4 regions of the Agrobacterium sp. 22-226-1 genome follow, and region 4 is predicted to be linked to each of the others. Evidence: predicted binding sites of a transcription regulator. Region 4 holds the regulator's gene; each other region holds the start of a gene.
The links. The regulator LexA, encoded in region 4, represses DNA repair genes until DNA is damaged. The targets are predictions, from matches to a motif close to TGTTCNNNNTGTGTTCNG.
Positions count from the first base shown of each region.

Region 1: the regulator LexA is predicted to act here: its motif matches at 1,970-1,987, upstream of recA (recombinase RecA).
Region 2: the regulator LexA is predicted to act here: its motif matches at 3,086-3,103, upstream of ACQZ5K_RS17455 (ATP-dependent helicase).
Region 3: the regulator LexA is predicted to act here: its motif matches at 5,606-5,623, upstream of ruvC (crossover junction endodeoxyribonuclease RuvC).

Region 1 is NZ_JBNWCP010000004.1:301,970-309,356, forward strand. Features, by position in the region: gene ACQZ5K_RS09555 (pseudouridine-5'-phosphate glycosidase) at 1-828, opposite strand, end outside; gene ACQZ5K_RS09560 (carbohydrate kinase family protein) at 858-1,799, opposite strand; gene recA (recombinase RecA) at 2,046-3,131, shown strand; gene alaS (alanine--tRNA ligase) at 3,364-6,027, shown strand; gene ACQZ5K_RS09575 (glutathione S-transferase family protein) at 6,122-6,748, opposite strand; gene ACQZ5K_RS09580 (NADP-dependent isocitrate dehydrogenase) at 7,190-7,387, opposite strand, start outside.
Region 2 is NZ_JBNWCP010000010.1:20,447-27,833, reverse strand. Features, by position in the region: gene ACQZ5K_RS17475 (ABC transporter permease) at 1-449, shown strand, start outside; gene ACQZ5K_RS17470 (ABC transporter permease) at 446-1,345, shown strand; gene ACQZ5K_RS17465 (ABC transporter ATP-binding protein) at 1,332-2,177, shown strand; gene ACQZ5K_RS17460 (ABC transporter ATP-binding protein) at 2,174-2,911, shown strand; gene ACQZ5K_RS17455 (ATP-dependent helicase) at 3,233-5,299, shown strand; gene ACQZ5K_RS17450 (hypothetical protein) at 5,586-6,233, opposite strand; partial or broken gene ACQZ5K_RS17445 (ATP-dependent helicase) at 6,671-7,069, shown strand; gene ACQZ5K_RS17440 (TonB-dependent siderophore receptor) at 7,126-7,387, opposite strand, start outside.
Region 3 is NZ_JBNWCP010000006.1:181,640-189,026, reverse strand. Features, by position in the region: gene ACQZ5K_RS12900 (MBL fold metallo-hydrolase) at 1-445, shown strand, start outside; gene ACQZ5K_RS12895 (pyridoxamine 5'-phosphate oxidase family protein) at 480-983, opposite strand; gene ACQZ5K_RS12890 (YebC/PmpR family DNA-binding transcriptional regulator) at 1,178-1,924, shown strand; gene ACQZ5K_RS12885 (LLM class flavin-dependent oxidoreductase) at 1,977-2,978, opposite strand; gene ACQZ5K_RS12880 (methyl-accepting chemotaxis protein) at 3,109-5,418, opposite strand; gene ruvC (crossover junction endodeoxyribonuclease RuvC) at 5,665-6,177, shown strand; gene ruvA (Holliday junction branch migration protein RuvA) at 6,210-6,827, shown strand; gene ACQZ5K_RS12865 (AbrB/MazE/SpoVT family DNA-binding domain-containing protein) at 6,827-7,162, shown strand; gene ACQZ5K_RS12860 (PIN domain-containing protein) at 7,159-7,387, shown strand, end outside.
Region 4 is NZ_JBNWCP010000003.1:143,813-151,199, reverse strand. Features, by position in the region: gene ACQZ5K_RS06470 (TRAP transporter substrate-binding protein) at 1-990, shown strand, start outside; gene ACQZ5K_RS06465 (TRAP transporter small permease) at 1,111-1,644, shown strand; gene ACQZ5K_RS06460 (TRAP transporter large permease subunit) at 1,641-2,900, shown strand; gene lexA (transcriptional repressor LexA) at 3,148-3,870, shown strand; gene ACQZ5K_RS06450 (glutathione S-transferase family protein) at 4,144-4,821, shown strand; gene ACQZ5K_RS06445 (ComEC/Rec2 family competence protein) at 4,842-7,271, opposite strand.

The DNA of each region.
Region 1 (7,387 bases), on a different contig from region 4:
GATGTCGCCAAGCAGGTAGGGGGTGACTTCCTTGCCGGTGATGTCGTCGCGTTCGGCGTGGGAGATGGCGCGGTTGATGTAGATTTCCATCTCTTCACGCGGGATTTCGTCTTCCTCCGGCACGGGATTGGCCACCAGCATACCGCCATCGATACCCAGCTGTTCGCGGGTTGTCTGGAAATTGGCGATTGCCGCCGGGCTGTTGAGCGAGAGCGGGCTCGGCAGGCCGGAGGAGCGCGACCAGAAAGCCGGGAATTCTTCCGAGCCGAAAGTGACGACCGGTACGCCATTGGTTTCAAGAACCTCGAGCGTCTTCGGAATATCGAGAATGGCCTTGGCGCCGGCGCAGACGACGATCACGCCGGTCTTCGCAAGCTCGGTCAGATCGGCGGAGATGTCGAAGGTCTCTTCCGCGCCCTTGTGTACGCCGCCAATGCCGCCGGTGGCGAAAACGCGGATGCCGGCGCGGGCGGCGGCGATCATGGTGGCGGCCACCGTGGTAGCACCCGTGCGGCGCTCGGCGATCGCGAAGGCGATGTCGGCGCGCGAGACCTTCATGGCGTCGGTGGTCTGGGCCAGCGCCTCGAGCTGGTCCTTCTCAAGGCCGATATGCAGGGTGCCGTGAATGACCGCGATGGTGGCCGGAACCGCACCCTGATCGCGGATGATCTGTTCGACGCTTTCCGCCATCTCGATATTGCCGGGGTAAGGCATGCCGTGGGTGATGATGGTCGATTCAAGCGCCACGATCGGCGCACCGCGCTGCTTGGCGGCGGCGACTTCCTGAGAATAGACGATGGGCAGGAGCGGGGAGATAGGGCGGGTCATTTCATCTGTTCCAGTTTTTAAAAGCGGGTTCATGCCAGCATTTCAGCCCGGGGAACAAGCCCCAACATGGCTCCGACACTGTCTTTTGATAGTTCGTGGGAGGTGGCGAAGGGCGATTGCACGGTAATGGCTGCCGCCGCCGCGCCTTGCCTCAACGCTTCCGCAATCGTCTTTCCCTCGGCAATGGCGGCGAGATAACCCGACGCCATGGCGTCGCCCGCACCGGTCACGTCCTTCACCTCGCGGATGAGGGGCGGATGGAGGATCGCCGTCTCCGTCCTGCTGAAGGCCACCACTTCGCTCGCGCCGCGGGTGACGACGCCGCCGGCAAGCCCGGCCTTGCGCAGGATGTCGGGCCAGTCGCGGACATTGGCCGTCGTTTCGCCGGTCAGCGCGCGGGCTTCCGCCTCGTTCATGAAGAGGATGTCGATATCGCCGAGCGCCGCTTTCAGCTTCACCGCCTTGGCGGGGGATATGGCGATGGCCGCCAGCGGTTTCTCGCAGGCGCGGGCGACGAGGCCGAGCGCCGTCAGCGTATCTTCCGGCAGATTGGCATCGCAGAGCAGGATATCGCTCGCCGTGATCGCCTCGCGCACGGCGCGTATCTTGAGGCGGCGCGGGGTGAAGAGCTTGTAGAGGTCCATATCGGCCAGCGCGATGACGAGATTGCCGTCACGCTCCAGAATGGCGGTGTAGCTCGGCGTGCGGCGGTCCAGGAAGGTGAAGGGCGTGTCTTCCACGCCCGCCTGCCGTGCGGCCTCCGCCACCGCCTCACCGGTCGCGTCGCCGCCGCGCGGGGCGATGATGCGGACCTGAAAACCGAGGCGGGAAAGATTGCGCGCGGCGTTGAAACCGCCGCCGCCGGCCTCTTCCATCCACGAGCCGGGGTTGCTCGCGCCGGGCGCGGTCTCAGTCTCGATCATACCGCGCCTGTCGATATGCGCGCCGCCCAGAACGAGTATTTTCTTCACGCTTGCGTTTCCCTCTTTGGCGGATGGAAAGACCGGACGATTCGGCCTAAACTGACGTCTTCCTGACCTCGCATCCGGTTTGCGGCCATGGGCCGGGCACGGAAAAACGAAAGCAGAACAAACGACTTATCGCTATTTGTTTTCAATATGCTGGCTCAGCCTTGCGAAATGAGAACAAATAGAGTACATACCGTTTCCATACTGCTTCATTGCCTGTGCGGCTTCAATAACCTAAAGGTGGTTCGGATGGCACAAAATTCTTTGCGTCTCGTAGAGGATAAATCGGTGGATAAAAGCAAGGCACTGGAAGCGGCGCTCTCCCAGATCGAACGGTCGTTCGGCAAGGGATCGATCATGAAGCTCGGTTCCAATGAAAACGTGGTTGAAGTGGAGACCGTTTCGACGGGGTCGCTCAGCCTGGATATCGCGCTCGGCATCGGCGGTCTGCCGAAGGGGCGCATCATTGAAATTTATGGCCCGGAAAGCTCCGGTAAGACGACGCTGGCATTGCAGACCATTGCCGAAGCCCAGAAGAAGGGCGGCATCTGCGCCTTCGTGGACGCCGAACATGCGCTCGATCCGGTCTATGCCCGCAAGCTCGGTGTGGATTTGCAGGGCCTCCTGATCTCGCAGCCCGACACGGGCGAACAGGCACTCGAGATTACCGATACGCTGGTGCGTTCCGGCGCGGTCGACGTTCTGGTCGTCGACTCCGTTGCGGCGCTGACGCCGCGGGCGGAAATCGAAGGCGAAATGGGCGACAGCCTGCCGGGTCTTCAGGCCCGTCTGATGAGCCAGGCGCTGCGCAAGCTGACCGCGTCGATCTCCAAGTCCAAGTGCATGGTGATCTTCATCAACCAGATCCGCATGAAGATCGGCGTCATGTTCGGTTCGCCGGAAACGACGACGGGCGGTAACGCGCTGAAGTTCTATGCGTCCGTTCGTCTCGACATTCGCCGCATCGGCTCCGTCAAGGAGCGCGAAGAGGTTGTCGGCAACCAGACGCGCGTCAAGGTCGTCAAGAACAAGATGGCGCCGCCCTTCAAGCAGGTGGAATTCGACATCATGTATGGCGAAGGCGTTTCCAAGACCGGTGAGCTTGTCGATCTCGGCGTGAAGGCCGGCATCGTCGAGAAGTCTGGTGCATGGTTCTCCTATAACAGCCAGCGTCTGGGGCAGGGGCGTGAAAACGCCAAGATTTTCCTGCGCGACAATCCGGAAACGGCCAATGAGATCGAACTGGCGCTGCGCCAGAATGCCGGCCTGATCGCCGATCGCTTCCTGCAGAATGGCGGCCCGGAAGCCGGTGACAGCGACGGTGACGACGGCTGATCTGGGTGACGCCGCGGGGTGTTTTCCGCCCGGCTGCTGCGCTCGACATGAATTGGCATAACAAAAAGGCCGTGCGATTTGCCTCGCATGGCCCTTTTTGTTTGTCGGCGCGCCTTCGCGGGCCTCCATGGCTGGACAGGGCCGGGTGCGGACGATAAAAGCCAGTGATTTTGCAATATAGCCATCCTTCGGGGTGGAAGTGATGGACTCCAGCTGTGAGCGGTGTGTGGGCATGAGCGGTGTGAATGAAATTCGGTCGACCTTTCTCGACTACTTCAAGAAGAACGGACACGAGATCGTGCCCTCCAGCCCGCTGGTGCCGCGCAACGATCCGACACTGATGTTCACCAATGCCGGCATGGTGCAGTTCAAGAACGTCTTCACCGGTCTTGAAAGCCGTCCCTATTCCACGGCCGCTTCGGCGCAGAAATGCGTGCGCGCCGGCGGCAAGCATAACGACCTCGACAATGTCGGTTATACCGCCCGTCACCACACCTTCTTCGAAATGCTCGGCAATTTCTCCTTCGGCGATTATTTCAAGGAAGAGGCGATCACCCATGCCTGGAACCTGATTACCAAGGAATTCGGCATCGACCGCAATCGTCTGCTGGTCACCGTCTACCACACCGACGACGAGGCCTTTAACCTCTGGAAGAAGATCGCCGGTTTCTCTGACGACCGCATCATCCGCATTCCGACCAGCGACAATTTCTGGGCGATGGGCGATACCGGCCCCTGCGGTCCCTGTTCGGAAATCTTCTACGATCATGGAGATCATATCTGGGGCGGCCCGCCCGGCTCGCCGGAAGAAGATGGCGACCGTTTCATCGAAATCTGGAACCTCGTCTTCATGCAATATGAGCAGCTGACGAAGGAAGAGCGCATCGACCTGCCGCGTCCGTCAATCGACACCGGCATGGGTCTTGAGCGTATTTCGGCGCTGCTGCAGGGCAAGCATGACAATTACGACACCGATCTCTTCCGCGCGCTGATTGCCGCTTCCGTGGAAGCGACCGGCGTTCCGGCCGAAGGCGAAAAGCGCGCCAGCCACCGCGTCATCGCCGACCATCTGCGTTCGTCCGCCTTCCTGATTGCCGATGGCGTTCTGCCGTCCAATGAGGGCCGTGGTTATGTCCTGCGCCGCATCATGCGCCGCGCCATGCGCCATGCCGAACTTCTCGGCGCGCGCGAGCCGCTGATCTACAAGCTGCTGCCGGCGCTGGTGCAGCAGATGGGCCGCGCCTATCCGGAACTGGTCCGTGCCGAGGCGCTGATTTCCGAGACGCTGAAGCTTGAGGAAACCCGTTTCCGCAAGACGCTGGAACGCGGCCTGTCGCTGCTTTCCGATGCCACCTCGACGCTGCACAAGGGCGACATGCTGGATGGCGAAACCGCCTTCAAGCTCTACGATACCTATGGTTTCCCGCTGGACCTGACGCAGGATGCGCTGCGCGCCCGCGAAATCGGCGTCGATATTTCCGGCTTCACCGATGCGATGGAGCGCCAGAAGGCGGAAGCCCGCTCGCACTGGGCCGGTTCCGGCGACAAGGCGACCGAGACCGTCTGGTTCGAGCTCAAGGAAAAGCTCGGTGCGAGCGAATTCCTCGGTTACGACACCGAAACCGCCGAAGGCGTCATCCAGGCGATCGTCAAGGACGGCAAGTCGGTGGATAGCGCTGCCGATGGCGAAACGGTGCAGGTCGTCGTCAACCAGACGCCGTTTTATGGCGAGTCCGGCGGCCAGATGGGCGATACCGGCGTGATTTCCGGCGACAATGGCGCCTTTGCCGTTTCCGATACCCAGAAGAAGGGCGAAGGCCTCTTCGTGCATTTGGGCACGGTTTCCAAGGGCGGTCTGAAAGTTGGCGATGCCGTTCAGCTGACGGTCGATCATGACCGCCGCTCGCGCCTGCGCGCCAACCATTCCGCCACCCACCTGCTGCACGAGGCGCTGCGCGAAGTGCTCGGCACACACGTTGCCCAGAAGGGTTCGCTGGTTGCGCCCGAGCGCCTGCGTTTCGACGTTTCGCATCCGAAGCCGATGTCGGCCGAGGAGCTGAAGGTTGTTGAAGAAATGGCGAACGAAATCGTTCTGCAGAACTCGCCGGTCGTGACCCGCCTGATGAGCGTCGACGACGCCATTGCCGAGGGCGCCATGGCGCTGTTCGGTGAAAAATACGGCGACGAAGTTCGCGTTGTCTCCATGGGCACCGGCCTGCATGGCGCAAAAGCCAATCGTCCCTATTCCGTCGAGCTTTGCGGCGGCACGCATGTGGCGGCCACCGGCCAGATCGGCCTCATCCGCATTCTCGGCGAAAGCGCCGTCGGTGCGGGCGTGCGCCGTCTCGAAGCCGTGACCGGGCAGGGCGCGCTTGCCTATCTGGCCGAACAGGATGAGCGGGTTAAGGCGCTTGCTTCTTCGCTGAAGGTGCAGCCGGGCGATGTGCTGTCGCGTGTCGAAGGTCTGCTCGATGAGCGCAAGAAGCTTGAGCGCGAGCTTGCCGATGCCCGCCGGAAGCTTGCCATGGGCGGCGGTTCGGCGGATGCCGGCGCAAGCGACGTCAAGCAGGTTGCCGGCGTCAACTTCCTGGCAAAATCCATGTCCGGCATCGATGCCAAGGACCTCAAGGGACTTGCCGATGAGGCCAAGGCCAATCTCGGCTCGGGCGTCGTGCTGCTGATCGCCGTTTCCGAAGACGGCAAGGCAAGTGCTGTCGCTGCCGTGACCGAAGACCTGACGTCGCGTTTCAGCGCCGTCGATATCGTCCGCACCGCTTCCGCAGCACTCGGCGGCAAGGGCGGCGGCGGTCGCCCTGATATGGCGCAGGCCGGCGGCCCGGATGGTGCCAGGGCGCAGGATGCCATCGAAGCGGTGGCGGCGGCGCTGGCTGCCTGATCGGCGTGAATTGAGGGCGGGGTAAAACCCGCCCTTTTGATTCCGGTTCAAGCCCCGGACGCAGAACAGCGTGTCCGTGCAGGCCTTGCGTTCTTCAGCCCGTCGCCTGCAAATCCTTTGCCGCCTCATCGTCAAGCTGGGCAGCCCGCTTGAAGGCCGGGCGGTCGGTGAGGTGCGCCATGTATTCCAGAAAGGCCGGGCGTTTTTCGATGGTGCCGAAATGCAGGCCCCAACCGATATGGGCGCCGACATAGACGTCCGCGGCCGTAAAGAGATCACCGGCAATGAAGCGGTTTTCGCTAACGGCCCGTTCAAGCGTGTTCATCACATCCGCATAGCTGCCGCAGCCGGCCATGCGCAGTTTTTCCTTCGGCACTTCAAAACCCATCGCCTTCATGCTCGCCGCCATTTCCAGCGGGCCTGCGGCAAAGAACATCCAGCGGTAATAGAGTCCGCGCGATTTCGGCGTGGGCGCAAGGTTCGCGCCGGGAAAGGCATCGGCCAGATAGGTGCAGATCGCCGCCGCCTCGGTGACGATCGTGTCACCGTGTTTGATGGCGGGCACCTTCGCCATCGGATTTATCAGCCGGTAAGCGGGCGACTTCATCGAGGTTTCGAAGCCCAGTATTTCCGTTTTATATGGAACGCCCACTTCTTCCAGCATCCACCGCGCGATGCGTCCGCGCGACATGGGGTTGGTGTAAAAGATCAGTTCACTCATGCTTTCTTGCCTCCCCAAGCAAAATCGTCGAAGCACTGCGCAAAAACCCAGGGCTTCCGGCCTGCGTTTCACATTTTTAAAGACCGCGACATCCCCAGCGTTCTTTCCAAGATCGCGTGGATGCTATGATGAACGTTTGACTGTGTCGGGCGAGTTATGTGCAAGTAGATGCGGTTTAATCTTGGTCTTATTGTTCTGCCGGCCCTGGACACGCAGAATCAAATTCTGCGCCTAGTGCAACGGCTAATCAAGATACCGTGAACAAAAACAAACCGGCAGGGTGGCAGACTTTTTTTCTTGACTCAACCACTCGACACTTAACGATATTTGTTCGCTATCTGGTTGTCGATTTCGTTTCTATTGAACAGGTAGTTCGTCTATACCGTGCACATAAAAAACCCGGCGCTGAGGCCGGGTTTTGACGTCGTTGAGAAGACTGGCTTAAGCCGCCATCGCCTTCTTGAGGTTTTCGTCGATCTTGTCGAGGAAGGCGGTGGTGGAGAGCCACGGCTGGTCCGGTCCGATGAGGAGCGCCAGATCCTTGGTCATGAAGCCGCTTTCGACGGTGTCGACGCAGACGGTTTCGAGCGTCGTCGCGAACTTCGCCAGTTCGGCATTGTCGTCCAGCTTGGCGCGGTG
Region 2 (7,387 bases), on a different contig from region 4:
CAGGCGAGACGGAAATCTTCTGGAACGCGCTTGGACACATCATCCTGCCGGCGATCATCCTAGCCTATATGGCCATGGCCTACATCACCCGCATGACGAGGGCATTCACCCTTGAACAGCTCAGCCAGGACTATGTCATCGCGGCACGGGCCAAGGGTGTCAGCCCAGCACGCACCATAACCCGCCATGTGCTGCCCAACATCGCCGTGCAGCTCATCACCGTTCTGGCGATCTCCTATGGCAACCTGCTGGAAGGCGCCGTGGTCACGGAGATCGTCTTCTCCTGGCCCGGCATCGGCCAATACATGACGAATGCGCTGCTCATCGGCGACATGAATGCGATTCTGGCCGCCACGATCGTCATCGGCTTCATTTTCATGTTGCTCAACTTCCTCGCCGATCTGGCCTACACCACGCTCGATCCCCGTACACGGGAGGCCGCACGATGACCGATATCGCGCACAACAATACCGTTGATCGTCCCAGCGCCCTATCGCGCATCTCGACTACCACCGTGCGGACACTTCGAAAGCTCGCGGACGAACCGCTTGGAATGTTCGGCTTCGCCATTCTGGCCATTCTGGTTCTGGTCGCCATTTTCGCACCTCTCATCGCGCCTTACGATCCTGCCCGTCAGGCTCTGGAAAACGCGCTCCAGCCTCCAAGCTGGGCGCATCTGGCCGGAACCGACGAATTCGGCCGCGACATTTTCAGCCGGCTCGTATACGGCACCCGCATCACCATCCAGACGGTACTGTCGGTCTCGGTCATCGTCGGTCCTATCGGCCTTGCCATTGGCGTGATGGCCGGTTTCTTCGGCGGACGAACCGACGCGATCCTGATGCGCGCGACCGATATCGTCCTGTCCTTCCCCTCGCTCGTGCTGGCGCTTGCCTTTGCGGCCGCCATGGGCGCCGGCCTCGGCACGGCGATCATCGCGATCTCGCTCACCGCATGGCCACCGATTGCGCGTCTTGCCCGTGCGGAAGCGCTTGTCGTGCGCAATACAGACTACGTCGCCGCCGCCCGTCTCTATGGCGCCTCGCCGCTGCGCATCCTGTTTCTGTACATTGCGCCGATGTGCATTCCCTCGGTCATCGTTCGCCTGACGCTGAACATGGCCGGCATCATCCTGACGGCCGCTTCACTCGGCTTCCTCGGTCTCGGAGCCCAGCCGCCGCTGCCGGAATGGGGCGCGATGATCTCCAGCGGCCGTAAGTTCATGCTCGACTACTGGTGGGTCGCCGTCATGCCCGGTATCGCCATCCTGCTGACGAGCCTTGCCTTCAACATCGCCGGCGATACGCTGCGCGACCTTCTGGATCCGCGTCATGCCCGTTCCTGATAGCTCCCCCATCCTTTCGGTCCGCGACCTCAATGTTCGTTTCGGCCGCAACACCATTCCAGCCGTGTCCAACGTCAATTTCGATGTCGCGCGCGAAAGGGTAGGCATCGTCGGTGAGTCCGGCTCGGGAAAATCCACCACCGGACGGGCTACCATGCGGCTCCTGCCGAAAGGCGCCACGGTGACAGCGGAGCGGATGGATTTCCTGTCCGAACCGCTGCTCGAAAAATCCGAGCGGCAGATGGGTACGATCCGCGGCAGCGAGATGGCGCTTATCATGCAGGACCCGCGTTATTCGCTGAACCCGGTGCTGCCCATCGGAAAGCAGGTGGCGGAGGCCGCCGAACTGCATCTGGCGCTGACCGGAAAGGCGGCGAGAGGTGCAGCACGCGACATGCTGCTGCGCGTGCGCATCAACGATCCCGACCGCGTGATGGCGCTTTATCCGCACCAGATATCGGGCGGCATGGGCCAGCGCGTGATGATCGCCATGATGCTGCTCGCCAAGCCCAAGCTGGTCATTGCCGACGAACCGACCTCGGCCCTCGATGTCAGCGTCCGCAAGGATGTGCTTTTGCTTCTGGACGAGATGGTGCGGGAGAATAATTCCGGCCTGATCCTCATCAGCCATGACATCCGCATGGTCGCGGCCTTCTGCGAGCGGGTGCTGGTCATGTATGGCGGGCGCGTCGTGGAAACGCTGACCAAGCTGGAGGATGCGCAACATCCCTATACGCGGGGCCTGATCGCGGCGATGCCCGATCCCCGCAATCCGGTGCGGCGTCTCAGGGTGCTGGACCGTCAGGCCATCGATGCGGAGGTGATGCGATGATCACGGTAGACAAGCTGGACGTCGTCTACGGCGCAAAGGAAAACCGCAATCACGTCGTGCGCGGCGTCAGCCTCACGGTCAACAAGGGTGAAACGCTCGGCATCGTCGGCGAAAGCGGCTGCGGCAAGTCGACCTTGCTGCGGTCGCTGGCGGGGCTGGAGGCCGGCTGGACCGGCTCCATCAGCTTTAACGGCAAACCGGTCGGCAAGACCCGCAGTCGCGACGAACTGAAACTGGCCCAGATGGTGTTTCAGGACCCCTACGGTTCGCTGCACCCGCGCCACCGTATCGGCCGGGCGCTCGCCGAACCGATCCGCGCCATGGGACTTGGCGATGGCTGGTCGAAAGTGCCTGCCGCCCTGCAACAGGTGGGCTTGCCCGCACATTTCGCCGAGCGCTTCCCGCATGAACTTTCCGGCGGCCAGCGCCAGCGCGTGGCAATCGCCCGCGCGCTGATCCTCGAACCGCCGATCCTGCTGCTCGACGAGCCGACATCCGCGCTCGACGTCTCCATCCAGGCGGAAATCCTGAACCTGCTTGCCGACCAGCGCGAAGAACGCGACCTCACCTTCGTTCTCGTCAGCCATGACCTCGCGGTGATCGCCCATATGTGCGACCGTGTGCTGGTCATGCAGAACGGCGATTTTGTCGATGAGCTGACCAAGGCCGATCTTGAAGCGGGCGTTACCCATTCGGCCTATTCAGGCGAGCTGTTCGAAAGCAGTTTCCTGTAACGATTCCCCCACAACGGTCACACCGGGCGGCCCATCCACGGCCGCTCGCATTCTCCCGTGGCGTAATTTCGGGGATTTCGCCCGACCGGCAGCGGCCAATCGCCGGCAGGGGACGAGCGACCTCTTGGGCCGATACATTTCACCACCGACTGCGCTCGAACCACCGGAACAATGCGTTCAGCATTTGTTCTGGATTGCTGTTTGAGTCTTTGCTAATCATTGCGACGACAGGGCAGACAATGGCCGGACATTCCGACGACTGCCATCTCTGAACAAGGTTCTCACCCGTGGGGACAGGCAGGTTATCTAAGGATTGCTGGCATGGCGGTTGCCTATCTGGAAAAGCTCAACGAACAGCAACGCAGGGCGGTGGAGCATGGCGTTGGGCTGGCGGAAGGACACACGGCCGGGCCGCTGCTGATCATCGCCGGGGCCGGTTCCGGCAAGACCAATACGCTCGCCCACCGTGTTGCGCATCTGATCGTGAATGGCGCCGATCCCCGCCGCATCCTGCTGATGACGTTTTCCAGACGTGCCGCCACGGAAATGTCGCGGCGGGTCGAGCGTATCTGCAAACACGTTATCGGGGCGAATTCGGCAATCATGACAGACGCGCTGACCTGGTCCGGCACGTTTCACGGCATCGGCGCGCGCCTGTTGCGCATCTATGCCGAGCAGATCGGGCTCAACATCGATTTCACCATCCACGACCGCGAGGATAGCGCCGACCTGATGAACCTCGCCCGGCACGAGCTCGGTTTTTCCAAAACCGAAAGCCGCTTTCCAACGAAGGGTACGTGTCTTGCGATCTATTCGCGCGTGGTGAATTCCCAGACGCCGCTCAAGGAGATATTGCGCCAGCATTATCCCTGGGTCGCCAACTGGGAGAGTGAACTGAAAGAGCTGTTCGCAGCCTATGTCGAGGCCAAGCAGGTCCAGAACGTGCTCGATTACGACGATCTCCTGCTCTACTGGGCCCAAATGGTCAGCGATCCCATTCTGGCTGATGATATCGGCGACCGCTTCGACCATGTGATGGTCGACGAATATCAGGATACCAACCGGCTTCAGGCCTCGGTGCTGATGGCGCTGAAGCCCGGTGGCCGCGGGTTGACCGTGGTGGGTGACGATGCGCAATCGATCTATTCCTTCCGGGCGGCGACGGTGCGAAACATCCTCGATTTTCCGGCATCCTTCAGCCCTGCTGCCGACATCATCACGCTTGACCGCAATTATCGCTCGACGCAGCCGATCCTGGCGGCCGCCAACGGCGTCATCGATCTCGCGCGCGAGCGGTTCACCAAGAACCTCTGGACCGAGCGGCAGTCGCTGGAGCGCCCGAAACTCGTGACGGTGAAGGACGAGACCGAACAGGCGAATTTCATCATCGACCAGATCCTCGCCAACCGCGAAACCGGCATGACGCTGAAACAGCAGGCCGTGCTGTTCCGCACCTCCAGCCATAGCGGCCCGCTCGAGGTGGAACTGACCCGCCGCAACATCCCCTTCGTCAAATTCGGCGGCCTGAAATTCCTGGACAGCGCCCATGTGAAGGACATGCTGGCCGTGCTGCGCTTCGCACAGAACCCGCGCGACCGCGTCGCCGGTTTTCGGCTGCTGCAGATGCTGCCCGGCATAGGATCGAAGAAGGCCGGCAATATTCTCGATGCGATTGCGACAGACCCCGAGCCGCTGCTTGCCCTTGCCGAAATTCCGCCGCCGCCGAAGACCGGCGAAGACTGGACAGCCTTTACGCAAATGCTGGTGGGCCTGCGACAGGCGCCGAACGACTGGCCGGGCCAGATCGGGCAGGCGCGACTGTGGTACGAACCGCATCTGGAACGCATCCATGAGGATGCGGACACCCGCAAGACCGATTTGCTGCAGCTTGAGCAGATCGCCGGCGGCTACCCCTCACGCGAGCGCTTTCTGACCGAGCTGACGCTCGATCCGCCCGACGCCACCAGCGATCAGGCCGGGGTGCCGCTGCTTGACGAGGATTATCTCAGCCTCTCCACCATCCACTCGGCAAAAGGCCAGGAATGGCGTTCCGTCTTCATCCTGAATGTGGTCGACGGCTGCATTCCCTCCGATCTCGGGGTCGGCACCACCCAGGAGCTGGAGGAAGAACGCCGGCTGCTTTATGTCGCTATGACGCGCGCAAAGGACAGTCTCGCGCTGATCACGCCGCAACGTTTCTTCACCGGCGGGCAGAGCCAGCAGGGCGACAGGCATGTTTACGCCGCAAGAACCCGCTTCATACCGGCGACATTGCTGCAATTCTTCGAGACGGCAACCTGGCCATTGGTGTCGGCCGCCGCTTCCGAGCGCAGCGCGCAGCAGATCCGCATCGATGTGGGTGCGCGGATGCGCGCCATGTGGAAATAGTCGGTGACGGATATAGCGCCATACATCAGTAGTTTCGGTGGCAAACCGTGAGTGCAACGAATGCCCATCGTTTTTTACGTCTGACGGATATTTTTGCGCTCGGTCAGAACTTCTGGCTTGCCCGCCTGGGCATAAAGTAAATTCCGATATTAAGGAGCGTTACGGCCTTGAGGATTCGGCCAGACGCAGCTTCGTACAGGGAAGCACCTGAGGTTTTTCTCAACCGCCTATTCCGAAAAAAGGAAAAGCAGAAAGCCGGTATGAAAAATCATTTCGCTTGCCAACATCATGCAAGCGGCCCATCTTTTGACAGGTTGTCAAGAACGATACGAAGTTCCGGCCATGGGAATTCATCAGGCATGCCCTGCTGCTCTCCGGTGACGAGAATGGAGTGCAGTTTTGCAATGGCTCCGGCAATCGATATGGCAGGTTGCGCCCACAGGGCTTTCGCCAGCTTCATTTCAAGGCGGTCGGACCTTATCTCGGCTTTCTGGGCGCGACTGTATCCCCAAGCCGTGTCCAAACGATCCCAAGCTTCCTGTCGCTCCCGAAGGGCAGCTATTGCCTTGGCTTTGATAACCTGATGCTCGGGAGCGTCGCCATATATCTGTTCAATTTCCTCCTGACTGGAAGCAAAAACCGTCACCGCCCTCCCCGGCAATGCGATTTTGACCTGCGGGAATCCAACAGCAGCCACCATCCTACTTTCAATGCCTTGTTGCAGCTTACAAAGCCGCTGAGTTTCGTCATGTGCTGTCAGCCATTCCCGCCAAAGATCCATCACCTTATAATCCGCCTCTGCGTCAAGCGAAGTTTCCGCTCCCATTGCTTCATCAAGCGCGCCAGCTTGCAACGCCAGCAATGCTGCGGACGTGGAAAGCACTCTACGTCGTGTTACCATAGGCAAAGTTCTGCTATTCTCAGAATCACTCATGATCCGAGCTCCCTTCAGCTTGATTATGGTCAGTTCTTAAAACGCGCTTTTCGTATCATTGATACGATATCGAAAGCGTCCGCCTAATTCAACAGAAATCGTATCGTCGTTACGAAATGAACTCTATTCAATGTAAAATGGCTCGCGCAGCTTTGGGATGGGGAACAAGAGATTTGGCGAAAGAGGCCCAAATATCTCCTGATACGGTGGCGCGTTTGGAACGAGGAGAGACCTTAAAATCCTCCACAATCAATGCCGTGCGCGCTACTTTCGAAGCTTCCGGCATCGAGTTCATAGAAGAAACCGGTGCCAAGGGAGTGGGCGTTAGGCTCGCAAGACCTCAGAGCAAATAAACAAGGATCAACCGCATTCAGCAATAATTGTCGTTATCCGACTTGTTGGGTAGTCGCGATCTGAAAAGATCGGCAATCAAATGATTGATTGTGGTGCGCTTCGCGCAGAACCCGCGTGACCGGGTCCGGCTTCCGGTTGCAGCAGATGCGTCCGGCATCAGACCGAAGAAAGCCGGCAATATTTTCGATACGATTGCGACAGCCCCAGAACCACTGCTTGCCCTTGCCGAAATTCCGCCGCCGCCGAAGACCGGCGATGGACTGGACAGCCTGTTGCTGATCACGCCGCAACGCTTTTTCACCGGCAGGCAGAACCAGCAGGGCGACCGGCATGTTTAGGCCGCAAGAACCCGCATACCGTCGACATTGCTGCAATTCTTCGAAACGGCAACCTGGCCACTGGTGTCGGCTGCCGCTTCCGAGCGCAGCGCGCAACAGATCCGCATCGATGTGGGTGCGCGGATGCGGGCCATGTGGAAATAAATAGCGGGGCGTTCACCCTGCTCTCATTCGCGATTATTTTCCGGTCGACGCCGTTGTTAGAACTTCACGCTGGCCGTAAGGCTGACGTTGAAGGGCTCACCCACGGCATTGGCATAGCTGGTGGAGCCGATGGACGAGGTGTAATAGGTCTTGTCGAAGATGTTCTTCAAATTGAGCTGCAGCGTCACCGGCTTTTCGAACTGAAGCGTGTAGGTGGCGAAGACGTCGAAGACCGCATAGCCCGGAAGATTGTAGGAATTGTCGTTGATGCCGGCGCGCTCACCCACCGTCCGCACACCGCCGCCCATGCGCAGCATA
Region 3 (7,387 bases), on a different contig from region 4:
GGCCGAGCACAAGGTTCTGGTGGGCGATGTCTATATCCGCAATGTCGCAACCGACATCCGCAACCGCTGGGGCGATTACGAGTCCTTCCAGGAGAACGGCAATTCCATCTTCATCTTCGAGGTTGCCGGGCTGTGCATCGGCCATCTCGGGCATCTGCATCACGAGTTGACGGATACGCATTATGCTGAGATCGGCCGTCTGGATGTGTTGATGGTGCCGGTGGATGGCGGGCTGACCATGGGTGCCGACAGCATGAGCCGGGTGGTCAAGCGCCTGCGCTCCGCGCTGATCCTGCCGATGCACCGCACCGGCCCGCCACTGGAGCAGTTTCTGACGATGTTCGGCGAAAGTTTCCGCATTGCCTATGCGACCGATCCGGTGATCCGCGTTTCGATGAGAAACCTTCCCCGCCAGCCGCAGATACTGGTGCCAAAAGGCATGTAGCATGGCGACGGGCGGGGAAGGCCGGGGTGGTTTATCAGGCAAAGGTGAGGTGCTGGCGGACGCCGACGTCAGGCGTCTTGTCATCCGACATATTCGCGTTGGCGATTTCCCAGCCGAATTTCAGCGTGCTGTCCGTCGAAGCCCAGATATCGGCATCGTCGACATGCAACGCCAGCATGGTCAGTTGCGGGTCGCTTTTGCCGTGTTCGTACCAGGCCGCCGTGACGGAGTTCCAATATTCGTCGATCTTGGCTTTGTCGTCGCGGGCTTCGAGGATGCCTGAAAGGCAGGCGTGGTAGTCGTGATCCTTGCCCACCACGCAGAAATGCGCCCGGGAGCCGGATTTCAGCGATTTCACCAGATCGGTGTCTTTTTTGGAGAAAAACCAGATGGTGTTGGTCTTGGGGTCAGCATGAGGCGCCATGGGCTGCATGTGGTTGTGCAGTCCTTCGAGACCGAGCATGCCGGCATGGACGGAATTGATCTCATCCCAGAGCTGGCGGGCCGGTGCTTCTCGTGCTTCAGTCAGGCTGACCATATGTTTTCTCCTTCGGGTCTCATGCTGCGACGGAGGAAAAATGCCCTGTTCCGCCGCGTTCATGATCAGAACGAAGAGCGGATAAATCAGTTCCTTCCGTTGTTGCGGCAAGAGAAAGCGCTTGCGGGGTTGAATGGCGCGGCTATCGCACTTATAAGGCCCGCAATCTCCAAATTACGACAATCAGGTTTTCCATGGCTGGTCATTCACAGTTCAAGAACATCATGCACCGCAAGGGCAAGCAGGACTCCGTGCGGTCCAAAATGTTTTCCAAGCTTGCGCGCGAAATCACCGTTGCGGCAAAGACGGGCATGCCCGACCCGAACATGAACCCGCGCCTGCGTCTGGCAATCCAGAACGCCAAGGCCCAGTCCATGCCGAAGGACAATATCGAGCGTGCGATCAAGAAGGCCTCCGGCGCCGATGGCGAAAACTATGACGAAGTCCGCTACGAGGGTTACGGCCCGGGCGGCGTCGCCGTCATCGTCGAGGCCCTGACCGACAACCGCAACCGCACCGCCTCCAACGTTCGCTCCATCTTCACCAAGGCCGGCGGCGCTCTCGGCGAAACCGGCTCGGTCTCCTTCTCCTTCGACCGCGTCGGCGAAATCTCCTACAAGGCTGAAGTCGGCGATGCCGACAAGGTCATGGAAGCCGCCATCGAGGCCGGCGCCGACGATGTCGAATCTTCCGAAGACGGTCACACCATCATCTGCGGTTTCGAAGCGATGAACGAGGTTTCCAAGGCGCTGGAAGGCGTGCTGGGCGAAGCCGAAAGCGTCAAGGCCATCTGGAAGCCGCAGAACACGGTGCCGGTGGATGAAGAAAAGGCACAGTCGCTGATGAAGCTCATCGACAATCTCGAAGACGATGACGACGTACAGAACGTCTATTCCAACTTCGAAGTGTCCGAAGAAATTCTCGCCAAGCTTTCCGCCTGACGTCTCATGTTTCAAAAAAGCCCCGGTAGCGATCCGCTCCGGGGCTTTTTGTTTAGGCGGCCTTCTTTATGGAGGTCCGCACGTCGGCAAAAATCTCCACGGATCGCAGCCGTTTTTCGATGTCATGGATCGGCATAGAAACGATCAGCTCATCCGCCTGCGTTTCCGCAAGGAAGCCGTCGAGATGCCGCTGGATCGTCTCAGGCGAGCCGACGGCTGCAAAACGCAGTGTGTGTTCGACAGAAAAACGCTCCATCTCGTTCCAGTAATCGTCCATGTTGTGCACCGGCTTCGGAAACTGCGTGCGCACGTTGCGGCGCAGGTTGACGAATTGCTGCAGCGAGGAGGTGAAGAGATGCTGCGCCTCTTCGTCCGTATCGGCGCCGACGCCCATCACACCCACCATCACATAGGGCTTGTCCAGCACTTCTGAGGGCTGGAAGCGCTCGCGATAGATATGGATCGCTTCCATCAGCATGTCAGGCGCGAAATGCGAGGCGAAGGAATAGGGCAGGCCGAGGGCTGCGGCGAGATGTGCGCTATAGGTGCTGGAACCGAGCAGCCAGATCGGCACGTTGGAATTCATGCCCGGCACAGCGAGAATAGCCTGATCCTGCTGCGGCGGGCCGAGGTAACGCTGGAGTTCGACAATATCATGCGGGAAATTCTCCGCGCCGGCATCGAGATTGCGGCGCAGCGCCCGTGCCGTGCGCATGTCGGTTCCGGGCGCACGGCCGAGACCGAGATCGACGCGGCCGGGAAGCAGCGCCGCAAGCGTGCCGAACTGCTCGGCGATGACGAGCGGGGAGTGGTTGGGCAACATGATGCCGCCGGAGCCGACGCGGATATGTTTCGTGGCCGTGCCCACATGGGCGATGACCAGCGATGTTGCAGCACTGGCAATGCCCGGCATGCCGTGGTGCTCCGCCAGCCAGATGCGGTTATAGCCGTGTTCTTCGGCCTTGATCGCCATTCGGCGGGAATTTTCAAGCGCCTCGCTGACGCTCTCGCCTTCGCCGATGGGCGAAAGGTCGAGAATTGAAAAGGGGATCATCCGACGCTCCTGCGAAATTTAAATCTTTGCTGCGGATGTAAGACGCGTGTCCCGATTTACCAGTGAAGTCGCGCAGAATTGAAGGATGGTTCAAAAAAATTGGGGCCTCCGAAGAGGCCCCTTTGCTTTTTCAGCCTGCCCGCCGAATTTGTCGGGCGTCGCGATGACCTGCTGCATCCCGGTCGGAAGCCAGCGTGAATTGTCCAAGCCTGCCATCCATTTCGCCCGCTTCGGAGGCGAGATTGTGAATGGCGGCCGTCGTTTCTTCCACCATGGCGGCATTCTGCTGGGTCATGGTGTCGAGACCTGCAACGGTGCTGTTGATTTCCGAGAGCGTGTGCGCTTCCTCGCGGGTGGAGTCCATGATCTCCTCGATGCGTGCGCTGATGGTCTGCACATGCTTGCCGATGCCGGAAAGCGACGTGCCGGCTTTTTCCACCAGCGCCACGCCGGCGGAAACCTCGTCGGTGGAACGTTTCAGCAGGCTGGTGATTTCTTTTGCGGCCGCTGCCGAACGCTGCGCCAGTTCGCGCACCTCCTGCGCCACGACCGCAAAGCCCTTGCCGGCTTCGCCCGCACGGGCTGCCTCAACGCCGGCATTGAGGGCGAGAAGGTTGGTCTGGAAGGCGATTTCATCGATGACGCCGATGATCTGGTTGATCTGGCGCGACGAGGTCTGGATGGCCTCCATGGCGGCGATGGTCTGCTCCATGACGCGGCTGGATGCCGTGGCCTCCGCGCTGGCGTCCCGGGCGATCCGCGTTGCCTGTTCGGCGCGTTCGATCTGGTCGCGGACGGCCTCCGTGATCGCCTTGATGGCACTTGCCGTCTCGGTGATGGATGCTGCCTGCCGTTCGGTCCGTTCGGCGAGCTGGTCGGCGCCCACCCGCATCTCCTCGGAACCGCCACGAACTGCGGCGGAGTTGCCGCCGATGGCCTGCATGGTTTCGCTGAGCCGGGCAAGCGCCGTGTTGAAGTTGTGGCGCAGGCTTTCGAGATCGTCGGGGAAGACGGTTTCGATACGATAGGCGAGGTTGCCGTTCGCCAGCCGGTCCAGACCTTCATCCAGGGAATGCACGACCATCTGCAGGGTGCCGGCCTCGGCCTCCCGTTCCGCAAGATGCGCGCGGCGGGCCGTTTCTGCTTCCTCCCGCGTGCGCGATGCGGTTTCTTCCATCTCCCGCTGCAGGATGAGCTTTTCGCGGAAACTGCCGAGCGCCTGCGCCATGCGGCCGATCTCGTCCTTTCGGTCCTGATTGCCGATCTCCGCATCGAGACGGCCTGCGGCCACTTCGCCGGTCAATCCTGCAAGCTTTTCCAGCGGTGCAAAGAGACGCCGCGCGAAAAAGGCCGTGGCCGCGCACATGGCCGCCAGAACGCAAAGGCCGATCACGGCAAGCGTGCCGGCAATCGAAACCGAGCCCGCATTCAATTCGCTGCGCAGCATGCTTTCCACCGCGAGATATTTTTCCCCGGCAAAGGAGAAGGGGCGGGCATAGGCATTGGCCTCCCCATCGGCGCGGTCGATCTTGGCAATCGTCATGCCCGTCGTATTCAGCGCTTGTCCATGGAAGCCGTAGATTGCCGGATCGAGGCCGACCAGCCTGTTGCCCTCCACGCCGATAACCTTGCCATCGGCGGAAACGATTGCCGACTGTTCGGAACTGCCGGTCGTCACACCCTTCGTGAGGATCTGGCTGAAGACCTCTTCCTTGACCCGGAAGAGGACGATGCCCTTGAACGCGCCGAACTTGACGACGGGAACGCCGAAATAAATGCCGGCCTCGTTCGTGGCTGCATCGATGCGTAGGCCGGAGAAGCTGGTCTGCGCCACGTCGTTCACGGCCTTTTCGGCATTCGCAGCGCCGCGTGCGAAAGCCGCGCCGAGGCCGCTTTCCGCCCAGGCGCCGCCTGTGACGGTTTCCCCGAAAGCCGATCCTTTCAGGTAAGAGTAATAGACCGTGCCTGCGGGATCGATGAAGAGAACGTCGCTGAATGGCGTTCCCTGCAGATAACCGCCAATATCCGTCTGGGTTTTTTCATGGGTGGAATAATAAAAGCCGCTCGGGCTTTCCGGCTTGATCAGCTTTTCCTTTTCGCCAAAGGGGTTTTCCTTGACGAAGACGCGCTGCAGTTCCGCCTTCGCATCACCGGAATTCTTCTGCACGGTCGCCCAGCCGCTGCGCATGGAGACGACAGCCATTTGCAGGGATTCGATCTTGGCAATGGAATCCGCCTGCGTTTTTAGCTGCTCAAGACGCTCCTGAAGCATGTCGCCGCGAAAGACGAGAATGCTCTCCATGGATTTCGACGCCTGTTCTTCGAGAACGCCGCTGCTGCTTTGATAGCCGAGAAGCGTCAGAGCCCCGGTCGAGATCGCCATCAGCGCCAGGAAAATCGCCAGCACTTTGGTGGATATGGAATGAAAACGGTTCAGCATGGCCGATGCAGCCCCCAATGCCGGATCAGTTCCCGCGCCAAGCATGTGGCACCACCGGATGGCTGATATGGCTCAAATATTATGCTGCGGATCATCATGTCCGCAGCTCCCCTTTTTTGGTTTTGTGGGGGAACAATGCGGTACGCGGTTTAAGCAGAGGTAAATGCTGCACTGCAAATTTGATGAATGTTGTCGTTTTGTTCACTTATCGCTGGCAGGGTCGCAGCCGGAAAGATAAGGTGCCTCATGCAAAAGACGATTCGAATCATCGGCATTGACCCCGGATTAAGGCGCACCGGCTGGGGGGTGATCGACACCCTCGGCAACAGCCTGCGGTTTGTCGCCTCCGGCACGGTGACGTCGGACGGCGATATGGATCTGGCCTCCCGGCTCTGCCAGCTGCATGACGGGCTGGCGGATATCGTGCACAGCCATCAGCCCGATGAAGCGGCGGTGGAGCAGACTTTCGTGAACAAGGATGCGGTTGCGACCCTGAAACTCGGCCAGGCACGCGGCATCGCCATGCTGGTACCAGCACGCGCGGGACTGCCGGTCTTCGAATATGCGCCGAACGCGGTCAAGAAGGCCGTGATCGGTGTAGGGCACGGCGAAAAGCAGCAAATTCACATGATGCTGAAAATCCTGATGCCGAAGGCCGAATTCAAGGGTAACGATGCGGCGGACGCGCTCGCCATCGCAATCTGCCACGCCCATAATCGCGGCGGTGACAGGATGCGGCGACTGCTGGCGGCCGGTTGAATATTTAAAGTCTCATTGCAGCGGGCGGCATCATGATCGGAAAACTGAAGGGCAGCATCGAGGAAATCGGCGCGGACTATGTGCTGGTGGATGTGCACGGCGTCTGTTACGTCGCCTATTGTTCGGCGCGCACGCTGTCGAAAATCGGCTCCGTCGGAGAGGCGGTGGTGCTGTTCATCGAAACCTATGTGCGTGAAGACCAGCTGAAGCTCTTCGGCTTTCTCTCGGCGCTCGAGCGGGAATGGTTCAATCTTTTGCAGAGCGTGCAGGGCGTGGGCTCGAAAGTGGCCTTGGCCGTTCTTTCCACGCTGTCGCCCTCCGAACTGGCCAATGCCATTGCGTTACAGGACAAAACGATGATCTCACGCGCGCCGGGCGTCGGGCCGAAGGTGGCGGTGCGCCTCGTGACCGAGCTTCGCAACAAGGCGCCGGCCTTCGCAGGAGAGGCTTCCGCCTCGATCGGCCTTAAGCAGGAGCTTGGTGAGGGTGTCGCATCCGCACCGGTGGCGGATGCCGTTTCCGCGCTCACCAATCTCGGCTACTCGCGCGACCAGGCCGCCAATGCGGTTGCCGCGGCGCTGAAGAACGGCGGGGAGGGCGGCGACAGCGCCAAGCTGATCCGGCTCGGGCTGAAAGAGCTTTCGCGTTGATGCGCTTAATGCTAAATTCCTTACAATGGGTAAAAAGTAAGAAAAAGGGCGGCGGCATGGGCTTTCAGGTGACAATCACCTCCAAAGGGCAGATGACAGTTCCCAAGAACGTGCGCGAACAATTGAAAATCAAGCCTGGCGACAAATGTTACGCCTGGGTTCGTAACGGGGAGATGATCGTTGTCCCTCGTAATAAATCTCTTGCCGATCTGGCCGGAATTCTCGGTAAACCTCCGAATGGCAAAAAGCTTACCGTCGAGCAGATGCATGACGCGATTGGTGAGGGAGCCGTTGCGCGGTACAAGCGTTCTACGGGTAAGACGGAAGACGAATGACCAGCCGTTTCGGAATAGACACGAATATTCTGCTCCGTATCGTGGTAGATGACGATGTCGAACAAAAAGAAACGGTGAAGCGTCTTCTTACACGGCTTGAGGACGGAGAAACCCTGCTTGTAAGTCTCGCTGTGATTTTGGAGACGGCGTGGGTACTTGGCCAGTTCTACGGTTATCCTAAAAGCGCCGTTCTGGAGTTTTTCCAGCTTATGCTTGAGCGGCGGG
Region 4 (7,387 bases):
AGGCGTATGTTCCTGACCGGTACCGGACTGGCGCTGGCTGCGCCGGCCATTCTGACGACGGCCCGCAACGCCCGGGCCGCCACGACGCTGACGCTCGGCCATGGGGCTGCGCCGGGCAATCCGCGCACGCTGGCGGCCGCGAAATTCGCGGAACTTGTTGCCCAGAAAACCGAAGGCCGCGTGGCGATCAATGTCGCCGGTTCGGAAACGCTTGGCAGCGACGCCGCCATGCTGACCAGCCTGCGCACCGGGGCGCTGGATTTCACCGCCAACAGCCAGGGTCCGGTTTCGAGCGTTGTTCCAGAACTTGCGGCGCTCGGCCTACCCTTTCTGTTCAGCAACGCCGATCAGGCTATCAAGGTGCTCGAGGGCGATGTCGGCGCATCGCTCGATGCGCGTTTCCAGAAGGTCGGCATCGTGCCGCTCGACTGGTGGGACAACGGCATCCGCCATGTCTCCAACTCCAAACACGCCATCACCAAGCCGCAGGACGTCGCGGGCCTGAAAATCCGCACGCCGGCCGACCCGATGACCATGGATATTTTCAAGGCGCTGGATGCGGCGACGGTTCAGATCGCGTTTGGCGAACTCTACATCGCGCTTCAGCAGGGCGTCGTCGACGGGCAGGAAAATCCGCTGGTGAATATCGAAAGCTCCAAGCTTTACGAGGTCAACAAGCATATCAGCCTCACCGCCCATAAGTGGGAGTCCACCCCGTTCCTGATGTCCAAATTCGCCGAGGGGCGGCTGGGCAAGGATTTCGAGGCGGTCAAGGCGGCTGCGAAGGAGGCAGGCGCGCTTCAGCGCAAACTCTCGGCGGAAAAGGCAAGCGCGTCTCTGGCCGCCTTCAAGGCCAATGCCGCCATCGAGGTGGTGGAAGACATCGACCACGCCGCTTTCGCGAAAGCGACCGCGCAGGTGCTGGAGACATGGAAGCAGAAGCCCTTCGGCGATTTCGTCGCTGAGCTGGAAAAGGCCGCCAAGGGCTGACGATCAGGATGCCGGGCCGGTTCATGCCGCCCGGCGTCGCCTTCATGTCCACCGACAGGATCGGCGGGAGCCTCGCTCACGCCGACATTCATACGGTTTCAGTTTTCAGGAGATGCGCCAATGCTCGAAGGAGCCTTGTCCGCCGCCAATCGCGTTGACAGTTTCATCGCCATCCTCTGCCGCATCGTCATCGTGGCAACCGGCATTCTGCTCACGGTCATCATGACGGCAAACGTCATCGTCCGCTATCTATCGACATCCGGCGGGCTGGATTTTGCGGAAGAACTGCCGACCATGCTGTTTCCATGGTTCATCGTTGCCGGCATTACCCTTGCCGCGCAGAGCGGCGCGCATATGGCGGTTGAATGGATCTATGACAAGTTCGACGAACGCGGCAAGGTGGCGGTTCTGCTGTTCGCCAATCTCGTGACGGTCGCAAGCTTCGTCATTCTCGCGCAGCAGGCGCTTGTCGTCGCCGAGATCGCCGGCGCGGAAATCAGCCCTGTGCTGCAACTGCCCAACAGCATCGGATATTATTCCATCGCCTTCGGCGCGGCACTGGTCTCGATCACCACCGCAACGGCAAGTCTACGCATTCTCTCCGGCGGCTGGCATGCCCGCCCGCACGGTGCAACCGAGGAGATGCCGCTATGACCATCGTGATGATCATCGCATTTTGTATTCTCATGATGATTGCGGTTCCGGTCGGTTATGCGCTGATCATCTCTGCGGGCGTCGCCGTGCTGTGGAACGGTTATGTGCCGCTCTCGATCGTGGCGCAGCAGGTTTACGACCAGACGCAGTCTTTCCCGATGCTGGCGCTGCCGTTCTTCATGCTTGCGGGCACGCTGATGCTCGGCGGCAAACTTGGAACCCAGCTTCTGGAGCTGGCCTCCAAGGCCATGCAGCGCTGGCGCGGCGGCCCGCTTTCCACCACCGTCATTTCCTCGGTCGTGTTCGGCGGCGTTTCCGGCTCGGCGGTCGCCAATGCGAGCGCACTCGGCTCGGTGCTCATTCCATGGCAAAAGCGCCAGGGCTACCCCGCTCCCCTCTGTGCGGCCAACAATGCCACCTCGGCCGTCATCGATGTGCTCATTCCGCCGTCGATCCCGATGATCCTCTATTCGCTGGTCAGCGGCGTCAGCATCGCCAATCTGTTCATCGCCGGCATTCTGCCGGGCCTGCTCATGGCGGTCGGTTTCATCTTCGTCTGCTGGGCCATTGCCGTGCGGCGGGGCTATGCGGTGCGTGACGAAAGCATCCGCAAGCGCGATCTGGCGCTACTTGCATTCCGCAGCCTGCCGGCGATCCTCCTGCCGATCCTGATCATCCTCGGCCTGCGCTTCGGCTTTGCAACGCCGACCGAAGTGGCCGTTCTTTCCGTCGTCTATTCGCTCGTGCTCAGCATCTTCTTTTATCGCGATCTGACGTGGAAGCGTTTCTGCGACAATTTCGTCGAGGCAGGCTCTGCAACCGGCGTCGTCATGCTGGTCATCATGGGCAGTGCGGCGGTGGGCTGGGTGCTCACCTTCGATCAGGCGCCCCAGCATTTCGCCACCTGGGTGGCGGAGAATATCTCCAACCCGATCCTGATCATTCTGATGATGAACGTCCTGATGCTGATCATCGGCATGCCGCTCGATCTGCCGCCGTCGATCCTGCTGCTCGGACCGATCTTCGTGCCGCTTGCGGATATGATCGGGCTCGACCGGGTGCAGCTCGGCATGATGATGGTGATCAATCTCGGTATCGGGCTCTATACGCCACCGATCGGCACCACGCTCTTCATCTCGTCCTCCATAGCCAGAGCGCCGCTCGGCGCGACGACGAGGGAATTGTGGCCGTTCTTCACCATGGCGATGCTGCTTCTCATCGCAGTCAGCTTCATTCCTGCGCTCACGATCTACTGACGTTCGGCCCGTAGCAAATCGGCAGCCAGAAACCACCGGTCGGTCTCCACGGTCGGTGGTTTTAGTATTCAAGACGTGCCGCCTACGTCGTTAAATCTGCTTTGTTCATGGTTTCGACGATCAAATCACGATCTGCGATGCACCCTTCACGAAATTTTAGGGGATTGCGGAACACATATGGAACATATAGTGTTCGTTCTGTATTTGTTTCGCGACTTCAACGACGATTCTCAAGGGTGTTTTCCTCATGCTCACGCGCAAACAGCAGGAATTGCTTCTCTTCATTCATGAAAGAATGAAAGAGTCCGGCGTGCCGCCCTCCTTCGATGAAATGAAGGACGCTCTCGATCTTGCATCCAAATCCGGCATCCACCGGCTGATCACCGCACTCGAGGAGCGCGGCTTTATTCGCCGGCTACCTAACAGGGCGCGGGCGCTGGAAGTGATCAAATTGCCTGAGGCCTATGCTCCGGGTGCAAGGCCGCAGCGCGGCTTCTCGCCGAGCGTCATCGAAGGCAGCCTCGGCAAGCCAAAGACGCCGGAGCCGGCCCCTGCCCCCAAGGCGCCGGCCAATGATCTCGGTGGCGCCGTCACCGTGCCGGTCATGGGCCGTATCGCCGCCGGTGTGCCGATTTCCGCCATCCAGAACAACACCCATGATGTGGCCGTGCCGGTCGACATGCTCGGCTCGGGCGAACATTACGCTCTTGAGGTCAAGGGCGACTCGATGATCGAAGCCGGCATTTTTGATGGCGATACCGTCATCATCCGCAACGGCAACACGGCCAATCCTGGCGATATCGTCGTAGCACTGGTGGATGATGAAGAAGCGACCCTGAAGCGTTTCCGTCGCAAGGGAGCCTCCATCGCACTGGAAGCCGCCAACCCCGCCTATGAGACCCGTATTTTCGGGCCGGATCGGGTGAAAATCCAGGGCAAGCTGGTTGGGCTGATCCGGCGCTACCATTAATTGGCAGCCCGCTTTTTTCGCTAAGGGCGTCATCGAGACGATGGCGCTCCCTTTGAGGCATCTTGGCTTGTTCTCTGGAACAGAGCGGCTCTGCGGAAGTAAAGAGAGGGGGTTTTTCGCCCTCATCTCCGGGCGGTGACGTAGATATGCCTCCTTCTCCCTGCCCTCACCTTGCCATTCATCAACGCGGCTTATGGGAGCCATGGATTATTTGCAATATTCCAAGGGCCATCCGCCGGTATAGAAATGCGCGTCATATCGGGGAAACACGTCATGTATGATCTTTATATCGCCAACAAGAACTATTCCTCATGGTCGCTGCGGCCGTGGGTGTTGATGCGCACGCTCGGCATCGCCTTCGATGAAAAACTCGTTCCCTTCGGCGAAGGCGTTTCCTTCTCCACCTTCTCGCCGACCGGCAAGGTGCCCTGCCTTGTCGATGAGGGCGTGACAATTTGGGAAACGCTGTCGATCGCCGAATATCTGGCGGAAAGACATCAGGGCGTCTGGGCGAGCGACAAGCAGGCAAGGGCCTGGTCACGGTCGGCGGCGAGCGAAATGCATGCGGGCTTTTCCTCGCTGCGCAATCTCTACCCCATGTCGGTCGGCATTCGCGTAAAACCGAAGGGTGGCGATACCGGGCTTGCGGCCGATATAAAGCGCATCGATACGCTGTGGAGCGAAGGACTCGCGAAATTCGGCGGGCCCTTTCTTGCCGGCCAGAAATTCACGGCGGTCGATGCCTTCTTCTGCCCGGTGGCATTTCGTTTCCAGACTTATGGCGCGGAACTTTCCCCCGCAGCGAAAGCCTATTGCGACCGGCTGCTCGCCCTTCCCGCCATGCGCGAATGGTACGAGGCCGGGCTGAAGGAAGTCTGGCGCGATGTGGCGCATGAAGAGGAAATTAGCGGGATCGGCGAATTGACCGCGGATCTGCGCATCAAGGCCTGACGACCCATGCTGGCGGCGCTCTATTGCGATGCCGCCAGCAACCGCATGACGGCATCGGGCACGTCGCGATCGAACCGGCCGCTTTTCCAGTCGTAATAGCGATGTTCGCTCCAGGGCCTGTCCATGCCGGCGATTGCGGCGCGCAGCCTGCCGACTACCCCTGCCTGATCGCTGCCGGCGAAGTCCATTTCCAGCGAACCGATCCGCCGCAGGATATCGCGGTTCAGCAGAAGTGCGCCCGAGCGGCATTGCGAGAAGGACGTTCTGCGGGAGACGATAACGATATCGGCGATATCGCAAGCCTTTCCGGCAAAGCGGCCATCTTCCAGAACGATGATCCATTCGCCGCTTCCCGCGCGCGCAACGCACCATGTGCCTTTGCTGCAGGTGAAAACACCGGGCTCGGCGTCTCTCAGGGCCGCCGTCATCTGCCGTGCAACCGCGCTCATCTCTTGCGGATCAAGCTTCGCCTTCGGGGCCAAAGCCACGGTGTTTGCCGTGGCCTCGGTCTTTAGAAAGACCGGCGGCACAGGCTGTTCCGGTAAAAGCAGCGCCCTTTGCCATTGGCCATAAACGAAACCCTGCGGCTGAGCCTTCGTCGTGTAGGCTTTGCCGTCCTCCAGCAGCGCCACCAGCTCGCCATCCTCATGAACAAGCAGGTCGGGCAGATCGCGATAGGCCATGGCGGATGACAGGCCGAAGGCGAGGAGCAGAAGCGGCATGCCCAGAAGCGCAAGCCGGCTGCGCAGCAATGTCAGCAGCAGAAAACCAGCCGAGGCAAGTCCCAGAAACCACCCGTGAGGCCGGCCCGTCGCAGCGCTTCCGCCCCAGGACGCCACTTCCTGTGCAACCTCGATGACGAGGGCCATGCCGTAACCCATGACCTTCAGAAATGGAGCGTCGAGCCCGAAAGGCATCAACAGCATGGCGACGAGGCCGAAAGGCATGACAATCAGCGACATCAGCGGCATGGCGGCCAGATTGGCGAAAAGTCCATAGGTGGTGACACGCTGAAAATGCTCGACCGAATAGATTGCCGTCGAAAGACCGCCGATCAGCGACGTCGTGATGACACCGCCAACGATGGCGCCCGCCGTTTGCGCCACCGTCATCCATGCCGGTTTGCGCCCGATGAACAGACGCTCGCGATCAATACGCCAGCGGCTCCAGGCGGCATAGGACGCGACGAGCGCGATGGTCGCGGCAAAAGACATCTGGAAGCTCGGACCCATGATTTCCGAGGGCGAAAAAGCGAGAATGACCAAAGCGGAAAGCGCAACATTCCTGAGGCTGAGCGAGGGTTGATCGAACAGCACAGCGATCAGCATCACCGACATCATCAGCCAGGCGCGTTCGGCGGAAACGGCGAAACCTGAAATCAGGTAATAGGCAAGCGTCATCAAGAGCGCGGCGAAAGCCGAAATCTTCTTCACGGGCCAGCGCTGCGCGAATGCCGGAAAAAGGCTGAAGGCAAGCCTGAGTCCTACGAAGAATATGCCCGACGCCAGCGCCATGTTGAGCCCGGATATGGCGACGATATGGGCAAGGCCGGAGAGCCGTAACGCTTCCATCGTTTCGGCGGATATGGCCTGTCTCTCATCGGTGACGATGGAGGCGGCGAAGGCTCCCGCATCGCCACCGATGGTGTTGCGGATGCGTTCGGCAATGGCGGTGCGAAGGCCATAGAGCCGCATGTCGGCCCATTCCTGCCAGCCCGTCTTCGCGTCGATGCCGGGTGAAGTGAGCGTCTGTGGCGGCTTGTAGAAGAATCCGGTCGCGCCTATGCCCCTGAAATAGGAGGCGAAGGCGAAATCATTGAGCCCCGGCAAGGCCGGGCCGGATGGCGGCGAGAGCCGCGCCTTGCCACGAATGGTCGCGCCGAGTGCGGCGGGCTCGCCTCCCCCGCGTGACAGGAGCGAGATCTTGCCCGGCGGGCGTGACAATGCCGGCGCCTCCGTTGCGGTGAGTTGCACCACATATCGCCAGTCCCCGCGCGCATCCACCTCCCTTCGGGTCACCGTGCCGGTAATGGTGGTGGTAACGGGCGTATCCAGCACCACCGTTCCCGCACGCCATGTTTCGACCCCGGCGAAAAGCATGCCCAGCAAAAGCAGCGCGAAAAGGCCGCAGGCCGTCGCTGCGAAGCCCGAGCGATATTTCGCGAATAAAGCCAGACCGGCGGCGATGAGACATGTGATCGCCAGAACGGAGAATGAAGGCGAGGTGTCGAGGGAAAACCAAAGGATCGCACCGCCCCCGATGAGAACCGGAACGAAAAGAAAATCGTGGCCGAATGCGCGCTCCTCGGCGACGTATGCGGCGATTTTTTGAGAGGCGACAGTCCGCAGGTTCGGCTTGCCGGCAAGGGCGGGCGTATCATATGTCGCGACATCGCCGGTTCTGCGAAGCGGATAAAGGATTTCCGCCGTGCCGGGCAAATCGCCCTGCATCGTTCCGGCATATCTGAAATGCTGTTTTTCCCCTTGACCGAGCAATCCGCGCCGCGCCCCTGCCGCACCGGAAACAGGTTTGCAGGCGGATGCGAGGGATTGCAATCCTTTCCTTT